2 regions of the Clostridium sp. CM027 genome follow, and region 1 is predicted to be linked to the other one. Evidence: predicted binding sites of a transcription regulator. Region 1 holds the regulator's gene; the other holds the start of a gene.

Region 1 (5,164 bases):
AGAGGAACATCGGTAATGGAAATACAAGCACTACTTAATAAATTAGGCTATGATGTAGGAGGAATAGACGGAATTTACGGAACTAAAACGGCACAGGCAGTATTGATGTTTCAAAGATATTTTGGCTTATCACCTACAGGCACAGTAAATGATGATACTTATAAACTTATGAATAGATTTTTAATGGGTTATGATACTTATAGAATTAGACCGGGTGATACAATATACCTTATAGCAAGTAAGTACTTTGTGACCGTAGAAAGTATAATTACTGCAAATCCTCAAATAAATCCTAACAACTTGCAGGTTGGAGAGGTGATCATAGTTCCATATTCATTAGATGTAGTTTATACAAATATTGATTACACTTATGATATTATGAAAAAAGATTTAGAAGGGCTAAAGGCTAGATACCCATTTATTGAAGTGGCTAGTGGCGGCAAGAGTGAGCTTGGAAAAGAACTTTATTATGTGAAACTCGGTAATGGACCCAATAAAGTTTTTTATAATGGATCTCATCATGCTATTGAATGGATAACTACTGTGCTTTTGATGAAGTTTATTGAAAACTTTTCTAAAGCCTATGCAACAGGTGAAAATATAGAAGGGTATAGTGCCTTAGATATCTGGAATAAAAGTACTATATACATTATGCCTATGGTAAATCCAGATGGGATTGACTTAGTGCTTAATGGCCTAGAGAGGAGTAACCCATACTACAATGATTTAATTAAGTGGAATAATGGGAGTTCTGATTTTTCTAAAACATGGAGTGCTAATATTCGCGGTGTAGACCTTAATCATAACTATGATGCTATGTGGCAAAAATCAAAGGACGCGGAAAAAAGTTATGGCGTATATGGACCGGGCCCTACAAGATATTCAGGTACTGCGCCAGAATCAGAATCAGAGTCTAAAGCGGTAGCAGATTTTACAAGAAAACATGGGTTTAGATTAGTAATAGCGTATCACACCCAAGGGGAAGTAATATACTGGGATTTTCAAAATTTGGCAAGTGCTGAGGCTAGAAAAATAGGAGAGATATTTTCCTCTTTAAGTGGTTATGAATTAGCAGAAACCTATGGAATCACAAGCTATGCAGGATATAAGGATTGGTTTATAGAAAAATATAGAAGGCCGGGTTATACCATTGAGGTCGGAATTGGAAAAAATCCTCTGCCAATAAGTCAGTTTAATAAAATTTATAAGGACAATATTAAAGTTTTATTAGAAGGGGCATTAATTTAGGTATCTAAAAGAAAAAGCTCTTAGACCACAAATGTTTGATTGTGTGCTAAGAGCCTTAATTTTTAGTCCACTTCCGATATAAAGTCTTCCCAGTTTGCATAAAGAGTTTCAAGTTCGGTTTTAATACTAGAAATTTGATTGTTTGTCTCAACACTCCGACTAGGACTTGAATAAATCTCTTCAAGGCAAAGATCACTATTTAATTTTTCTAATCGCTGTTCCGATGAGGTAATTTTATCTTCTAGGTCTTTTAAATCGATTTTCTTTTGTTTTTCTAGTTTTTGTTCATCTCTCTTCTTTCTTTTATCAAGATTAATTTGAGTTTTTGACATGCCGTCGTAGGCTTCTTCTACTTGGAACCTTAGAGGGTTTTTCTTTTTTTCTATATAATAAGTATAATTACCTAAATACTCTTTAAGACCATCTTGTTTTAATTCAAGTATTTTAGTAATTACCTTGTTTAAGAAATACCTATCATGAGATATTACAAGAACAGTACCGTCATATCCAAGTATCGAATCTTCTAAAGCTTCACGAGACATAATATCTAAGTGATTTGTTGGCTCATCTAATAGTAAAAAGTTGGATTTTGATAGCATTATTTTTAGAAGATTAATTCTACATCTTTCACCACCACTCAATGTGGATATACTTTTAAATACATCTTCTCCTATGAATAAAAATGCAGCTAATGCAGTACGTACTTCTGTGGTAGTAAGTTTAGGAAATTCATCCCAAACCTCATCTATTATAGTTTTTTCTGGATTCAAATTTGATTGTTCTTGGTCATAATATCCTACAAAAATATTTTTGCCCAATATTTTTATACCTGTATCACTTGAAATTTTATCCATTATAATATTTAAAAGAGTGGTTTTGCCACGACCATTTTCACCAATAAGAGCGAACTTTTCGGATCTTTTTATATCTAGATTTAAATTCTCAAACAAAAGATTGTCTCCAAATCGTTTTGATAAATTTTCTGCATGGAGAACGTCATTTCCGCTTTTAATTTCTGTTTCAAATTTGATTTTAGTTTCCCTAGGAGCTGTGTCGGGGGAATCAACCCGGTCGAGTTTATCTAAGGATTTTTGTCTGCTCTCTGCAGCTCTTACACTTTTTTCTCTATTAAAGGATCTATATCTAGTTATGATGTCCTCTTGCCTTTTTATTTCTGAGCGTTGCAAATTGTATGCTTTTAATTGAACTTCATAATTTTTTTTCTTTAAATCAATAAAATTTGTATAATTTCCATTATAAGAATCTACATGACCGTTAGTAAGTTCAAAAGTTTTATTGGTAATAGCATCTAAAAAGAATCTATCGTGGGATATTATAAAAATAGTTCCTTTATAAGATTTCAAATAATCTTCTAACCATTCTATAGCATCTAAGTCTAGGTGGTTAGTAGGTTCATCTAATAAAAGAATATCGGGATTTTTAAGTAATAATTTGCATAGTGCAACTCTAGTCTTTTGACCTCCACTTAGTATGTTTATTGGCTTATTATAATCTTCTTCCATAAAGCCAAGACCTTTGAGAACCTTATTAATTTCAGCTTTATATGTGTAGCCGCCCCTGTTATTGTAAAGTTCACAGATTAATGTATATTCTTTTATTATTCTATTATTATATTCTTCTTTGGAAGTATCATAAGGTTCATTCATTTTTGATTCTAAATTGTTAAGTCTTTTTTCGAGGCCTAATAGATCGTGGAATACTAAAAGAGTTTCTTCATATATAGTATTACTTAAAGTTAATTCAAGATTTTGAGATAGATAACCAACTTTTTTATTTTTATCTATAAATAGCTCACCATTATCATAATCCAATTGTGATGTGAGTATTTTAAAAAGCGTAGATTTACCTGCCCCATTAGCACCAATAAATCCAATCTTTTCACCTTCATTTATACTTAAAGTTATTTTGTCTAAAATAACATCTATGCCGTAACTTTTGTGAATATCCTTGCAACTTAAAACTATCATTGTTTTCACCTTCCCTGTTATGTAGTATTAAAAAAATTCAACTTAATTAGTTATAAATATTAATTAAAGTTGCTTCATATATTATTGTACTATTTATATTTAATTTTTTGTAGTAAAAAAGAAATATATATAGATTAATTTTTAATAATAGTATATATATATATATAATGGTAATAATTTCACAATAACTACTAAATTTATAGCAAAAGTAGTTTTAATTTATAATAGTGTGTTAGTATAGATAGTATGTAATTTATGATATTCGTAGAGGAGTGTATATTGTGGAAAGAAAAAAGAATATATCAATGGCAGTTATTAAAAGATTGCCTAAATACCATAGATATTTAAAAGAACTTTTAAGAAATGATGTAGATAGGATATCCTCGAAAGAATTGGGCGAAAAGATTGGGTTTACAGCATCTCAAATTAGACAAGACTTAAATTGTTTTGGAGATTTTGGACAACAGGGATACGGATATAATGTTAAAGAATTGTTGAATGAAATTAGTGGAATACTAGGACTCTCAAAAGAATATAAGATGGTAATAGTAGGCGCGGGGAATATCGGGCAAGCTATTGCCAATTATACTAATTTTGAAAAGCTATCATTTAACTTGGCGGGTATTTTTGATGTTAACCCAAAGCTTATAGGATTAAAAATTAGAGATGTTGAAGTAATAGACTTAGATGAATTAGCGCGTTTCCTTAAAGCGACACCAATAGATATTGGCGTAATATGTGTTCCACATATTAGTGCTCAAAAAGTTAGTGACATAATGGTAGCAAATGGGGTTAAAGGTATATGGAATTTTGCACCTGTGGATTTAGAGGTGCCTGTAGAAACCATTGTGGAGAATGTCCATTTAAGTGAGAGCTTGCTAACACTTAGTTGTTTAATGAATGACAAATCATATTCATAAAATTTACAAAGTTTATAAAGTTTATGAAATCAACAAGATTAATTTAAAAGATTATGAATATTTCTTGTTGAAATAATTACTATAAAGAGATATAATGTAATTGAGGCGAAGGGCTTCAATTACATTTAGGTTTATTTGTTATATTATTAACAAATATTTAATGAATGGATTAATTCGTAAGGAGTTGATTGTTATGGAATACAAGAATATTGTTCTTCAAAAAGAAGACAAAGTCGCAATACTTACAATTAGTAGACCAAAGGCTCTAAATGCATTAAATACAGAAACATTAAAAGAGCTAGATTTAGCAATAGATGAAATTGCTGAAGATGATAAAATCTACGCAGTGATCTTAACAGGAGAAGGAAAAGCTTTCGTAGCAGGGGCTGACATCACCGAAATGAAAGATCTTAATGTTATGGGTGGAAGGAAATTTGGAAATCTAGGGAATAAAGTTTTCAGAAAACTAGAAACTTTAGAAAAACCTATAATAGCTGCAGTAAACGGTTTTGCGCTAGGTGGAGGATGTGAACTTTCTATGGCTTGTGATATTAGAATCGCTTCTTCAAAAGCAAAATTTGGACAACCTGAGGTAGGTCTTGGAATAACTCCTGGCTTTGGAGGTACGCAAAGACTTCCTAGACTTGTAGGACTTGGAATGGCTAAAGAACTAATTTATACAGCAAAGATTATTAATGCGGAAGAGGCATTAAGAATTGGACTTGTAAATAAAGTAGTTGATCCAGAAAATTTATTATCAGAAGCTAAAGCACTAGCAAATACAATTGCAGGACAAGCACCTATTGCTGTAAGCTTTTGTAAGGCAGCAATCAATAAGGGAATACAAATAGATATAGATTCAGCGCTTTCATACGAATCAGAGATATTCGGAGAATGTTATGCGACTGAAGATCAAAAAAATGGAATGACAGCATTTATTGAAAAAACAGAAAAATGCTTTAAAAATAAGTAATAAAAAGTATTCTGTAAAAAGAATAGGCAGATAAC
Region 2 (5,164 bases), 1.0 Mb from region 1:
CACTTATTTTTATGCTTTTGCTTTTTACATTTCCTACGATATGAGAGGATCCACTTATCTTTATATCTCCTACTTCTACATCACCTTCAATTTTTGCAGACCCGCTGATTTTTATACTTTCTGCTTTTAAATTACCTGCAACTTTTGATGAACCACTAGTTTTAAAGTCTATGCACTCTAAATCACCGTTAATTTTTCCTGACCCACTTATAATTACACTATTATATTTTCCACCACCTGAACTTCCTGAGCCGTTTATTTTTATATCATTATTATTCATCTTTTCCATATTAAACCTCCCATATTTTTCTATATTAAATCATCTCCTGCGGAGCTTAAATGTCGTTAAATTTTAATTTTAAGATCCTCGATGCACTGTGAAATATTAAGCCTTAATACTATTTTTGCATCTTTTTCTATATAAACCTCATTAGGAACAGTTATTAAAAAACATAGCGCCATCCCAAATTTTCTTAAAAAAATCATCTCGCAATTTTTACCTTCTAACGACTTATAATTTCCTTCTAAAGTCTCTATTATAAGTTTACTTTCTTCTAAAGATACATTACCAGATACTAAGCTCTTTTCTAATAGTGAAATATATAAGATTTTTTTAAAAGAAAATGTTTTTATTTCTCCATAGATGTTTTTATACATTGTTAATGTCTGCTTCGTAACAATCTTCTTTTTTAATAACTCGCTCTCATTTAAAAACACATCCGCTAACTGTGGTGAAAACATTTGTGCCAGGTCATCTAATGATGCATCCCCTTTCATATTAATAATTTTTTCTATTCTATCTAATATTTCCTCCCTTGGGAAATAGGTTTCTTGACCAGTATAGCTAGATTTTTTTATAAACCATTCTTCTGGTATAAGATTTTTCCTTTTCCATCTATACAACTGCCCATAGGAAACATTCGTGACTTCTAGCAACTCTTTTTTCGTTATTAACTCTTTATCCATATTGCCACTCCTTTTATGCTTTGAGGTTATTTAACAATATTGTTTTTTTATTATACATTTAGTGTAACATAACATTGTTACGTTGTAAATAATAATTGAAGTAATTATTTGTTTCCAGATACTCAAAAAATTAACCTGTATTCACATATATATTGCAAATACAGGCTAATTAATATTGTTGAAAAGATCTACTTATCATTATGTTAGACAAATTTTCTTCCTGAGTATCCTCCCTATAAAAACATTGTCATAAAATGTACAATAGGATCCCATAATTTTGGATACTCTTCTTTGATTAAATTTTCTATCTGCGCAGCTGTAATATTGGCAAAATTACCATTAGATGATGTATCAATAATAGTTCTCACCCCATTGGCACTACTTCCTATTGCTATATGTCCCATTGCATAATTACCTATTGCTATTTCTGACGCAATTGAACAACCACCTACTGAATACATTCCAATGGATAACCCTCCAAGGGTAATTACTCCCATTGCTACTCCCCCTATGGCAATAGTGCCAATGGCAATTCCCCCTAGAGCGACTAAAATACCTATAGCTATACTTGCTATACTTATCAGCCCTATCGCTACAACCCCAAAACTTAACACGCCTAGCGAAAGTATTCCTAATGATATTAATCCCCTTGAAATATTTCCTATTGCAATAATTCCTTTTGCTTCATAAATTCCTAGTCCAATATTAATATGAACTAATGGAATTCCAAAAATTTTTCTCTTGCTTTTATATTCATAATGGAAACTTCTATTAATGACTTTTGTTATCTCTTCTACTTTTTCCTGATCTCCTTTTAGTAAAACGTCTAAACTTATTCCATATAATTCACTTAGCATTATTAAATTATTAGTATCAGGATTTGATTGACCTGACTCCCATTTTGAAACAGCCTGTCTCGATATTCCTATTCTATCAGCTAACTCTTCCTGAGAAAATCCTTTCTCTTTTCTTGATTTTCGTAGTCTTTCTGAAAAATTCACTATTAACACCTCCATATCCATCCTACGAAAATAGTTATAAAAAAGCTACCAACTCCAGCTTTCTTATTGTCAACTACTGGTTGCACTTATCTATTTTACTGAGATTCTACTTTATTTTCATTATTAAACAAACTAAAAATGCCCACTCATTTTCTAATCGCCTTTCATCATTATAAGATTTTTAGCTATTTATTACAATCAGCAATTACATTGATTTTTATAGCAATAAACCTGAAATTTAATGCAAAAAAATAACACCGGTATCTATCCGGTGTTATTTGTAAATATCTATTTTATAGGGGGATCCTATTCATTAATACTAGTCCTATTATGTGACAGTAACATGACAAATATGATAATAATTTATGAACAATACTATATTGCATTAAAAAATCGGTAGTTTATACTAATTCTTTACATCATTATGTTAATTTTTTAACCAACTTCATAGAAAGGCCCGCATTTTGATGTTAAAATATATATGAACAATAATGCCACTAAACAATAGGAGTTGGAAAAATGCTAAAGACAATAATATCACCTGGAAAATATATTCAAGGAAATGGAGAATTAAGAAACTTAAACGAACATACAAAAAACTTAGGAAAATCATTTTATATAATTGCAAGTTCTAATGGCATCAAGAGAAACCAACCAATTATAGATAAAAGCTTTAAAGGGACAGACGTTAAACTTACATTTCAAAAATTTAATGGAGAATGTTGCAACAGCGAAATAGATAGATTAAGAGAAGACGTAAAAACTAATAACTGCGATGTCGTTATAGGAATAGGCGGAGGTAAAATATTTGATACTGCTAAGGCTGTAGCTTACTATGAAAATTTACCCGTGGTAATAGTACCAACTATTGCTTCAACAGATGCTCCTTGCAGTTCACTCTCCGTTATATATACAGAAGAAGGCAGTTTCAGCAAATATTTATTTTTACCAAATAGTCCAAATGTAGTTTTAGTTGATACAGGAATAGTAGCTAAGGCCCCAGCTCGATTATTAGTAGCAGGCATAGGAGATGCATTAGCGACATATTTTGAAGCAAGAGCTTGCAAGCAATCTAATGCATCAAATATGAGTGGCGGTAAAATTACCAAAGCTGCTTATGCCTTAGCAGAGCTTTGTTATAATACTTTATTAGAAGATAGTATTAAAGCCAAAGTAGCGGTAGAAATAGGAGTTTGTACTCCAGCAGTTGAAAATATAATAGAGGCTAACACATACTTAAGTGGTATAGGCTTTGAGAGTGGTGGGCTAGCAGCTGCTCATGCAATTCATAATGGTTTCACAGTTCTTGAGGAATGTCATCACTTATATCATGGAGAAAAAGTAGCCTTTGGATTACTAGCTCAATTAGTTTTAGAAAATAGCCCACAAGAAGAACTCGATGATGTTATAGGCATTTGTATTGATTTAGGATTGCCTGTTACTTTAGAAGAAATGGGAATCAAAGAAATAAAAGAAGAAGATATAAGAAGGGTCGCTGAAACTTCCTGCGCAGTGGGAGAAACTATTCATAATATGCCATTTGCGGTTACTGCAGATGATGTATATGCAGCTATACTTGGAGCAGACGCATTAGGAAGACTTTATAATTAACTATTGATATGGGGCATATTATATATATAATATGTCCATTTCAAAAGTTGGCAATGAAACAGGCACTTTTTATTGATTATTATAAAGCTATGTTAACAATATTTATGAACTAAACATTCAATTTACAAGCTTCAAAAATAATGGTAATAGTGACATAAGAGGGATAAATGTTGCTGGGAACCCCTTATACCATTTCTTATTATATATAAAACAAACTATAATCCAATTTATTGCACATCCTAGAAATATTAAACATGCCCCATAAAATACAAAATTAGAATCATTACTTACTTTATATATGCCTGAAAGTAGTATTGTATAAAATAAAAAATCTCCTAACCCTTTTGTTGGTATTGGATTATTATTTTTAAATGACTTACCATTGCATTAACCATAGGAGATGTTTATTTAGGCTCCTTTTTTATGAAACAAATTGGAATAACAAATACATTATATTTTAAAATTACAGATAGCATTATTACATTAGCTTTTCTTACAGTAGGAAATTATAGCAGTAAAACAAATTATCCTAAATTAAATAAAATTTTAAGAAGTGTTTTCGGTAAAATGGCATTATTATTAATTATACTACTGTTAATAAACCCCTTTCTAACAAGAATGGGATTGTTTAAATAATCAGTAATGCTTGTATAATTTCTTTTATAAATAAAAGAAAAATCATTTCATATAATAAGGATTTGGCTCAGGATACCATTTATTATATGAAATGATTATTTAATCATAAAGAGATAACTTCAGTAGGAGTCTAACTCTTCTTCTGAAGTCGTCAATATAGCTTCGCTGAAGATAATTTACCCTTCTATCTTAATGTTATCTACTTATAATTTTAATATAGGATTTTAAAGTTATTAAATAGTATATACTATAAAGCACTGCATAAACCAAAATTATAATAATAAACTCTTTAGTAATATTAATTGTAACCATTTTTCCAATTGGAATTGATGCAGCAAAAGAATTTATCGTTGCCATAACGAAGGGTACTCCAAATAAAATCATTAGTTCCTTTGAGATAGCTTTTGTTATTTCAGCTTTACTAGCCCCTATATTTTTAAGAATTATGAATTTGTTTTTATCCTCCTCAGCTTCCATGGACATTTTAAAATATATAATGCTGCCTGTAGCTGTAAGAAATACTAATCCAATGAATAATCCACTGAAGGCCATCATACCCGCTAACGTTATGCCATCTGTAAAATGTTCATAGAAGGTTAAAAGCTTATTTTCAGAAGGTATTTTGCTTTTAAGGTCTTTAATAAAATTTTCTGAAAAGAAATCATTATTAAGTATATATCCCGTTACTTTATAGGTATTCTCTTTAGAAATTGTATTTTTAATTTGAGAGTAGACACTGTCCTTAACAACAAACGTTGGTTTAGAGTCATCAAGTGCCATAAAGTATTTCATATCAGTATCAGTTATCTTTAGATTATAGTCACTACCTCCCCCCATTAATTTAACCTCTTTACCAATCACGCTTTTATTAGTAACAGCCATGGCTATTTGAAAGAAATAGCAATCCCTATCATTTTTCAAATTTATTTTTATGTCCGATTTTTCATGAC

Evidence for each region. The regulator Rex, encoded in region 1, represses fermentation and respiration genes when NADH is low (regulators of the CRP and FNR family bind a similar motif). The targets are predictions, from matches to a motif close to ATTGTTAANNNNTTAACAAT.
Region 2: a site for Rex is predicted at 2,391-2,410, ahead of KTC92_RS05920 (glycerol dehydrogenase). Genes of this name have one in related genera too.

Annotation. Positions count from the first base shown of each region.
Region 1 covers NZ_CP077725.1:2,248,435-2,253,598, reverse strand. Annotated here, with positions in the region: gene KTC92_RS10685 (M14 family metallopeptidase) at 1-1,248, shown strand, start outside; gene abc-f (ribosomal protection-like ABC-F family protein) at 1,311-3,236, opposite strand; gene KTC92_RS10675 (redox-sensing transcriptional repressor Rex) at 3,518-4,156, shown strand; gene KTC92_RS10670 (short-chain-enoyl-CoA hydratase) at 4,350-5,129, shown strand.
Region 2 covers NZ_CP077725.1:1,238,886-1,244,049, forward strand. Annotated here, with positions in the region: gene KTC92_RS05905 (polymer-forming cytoskeletal protein) at 1-289, opposite strand, end outside; gene KTC92_RS05910 (YhbD family protein) at 346-966, opposite strand; gene KTC92_RS05915 (helix-turn-helix domain-containing protein) at 1,200-1,967, opposite strand; gene KTC92_RS05920 (glycerol dehydrogenase) at 2,487-3,578, shown strand; gene KTC92_RS05925 (hypothetical protein) at 4,002-4,214, shown strand; gene KTC92_RS05930 (FtsX-like permease family protein) at 4,410-5,164, opposite strand, start outside.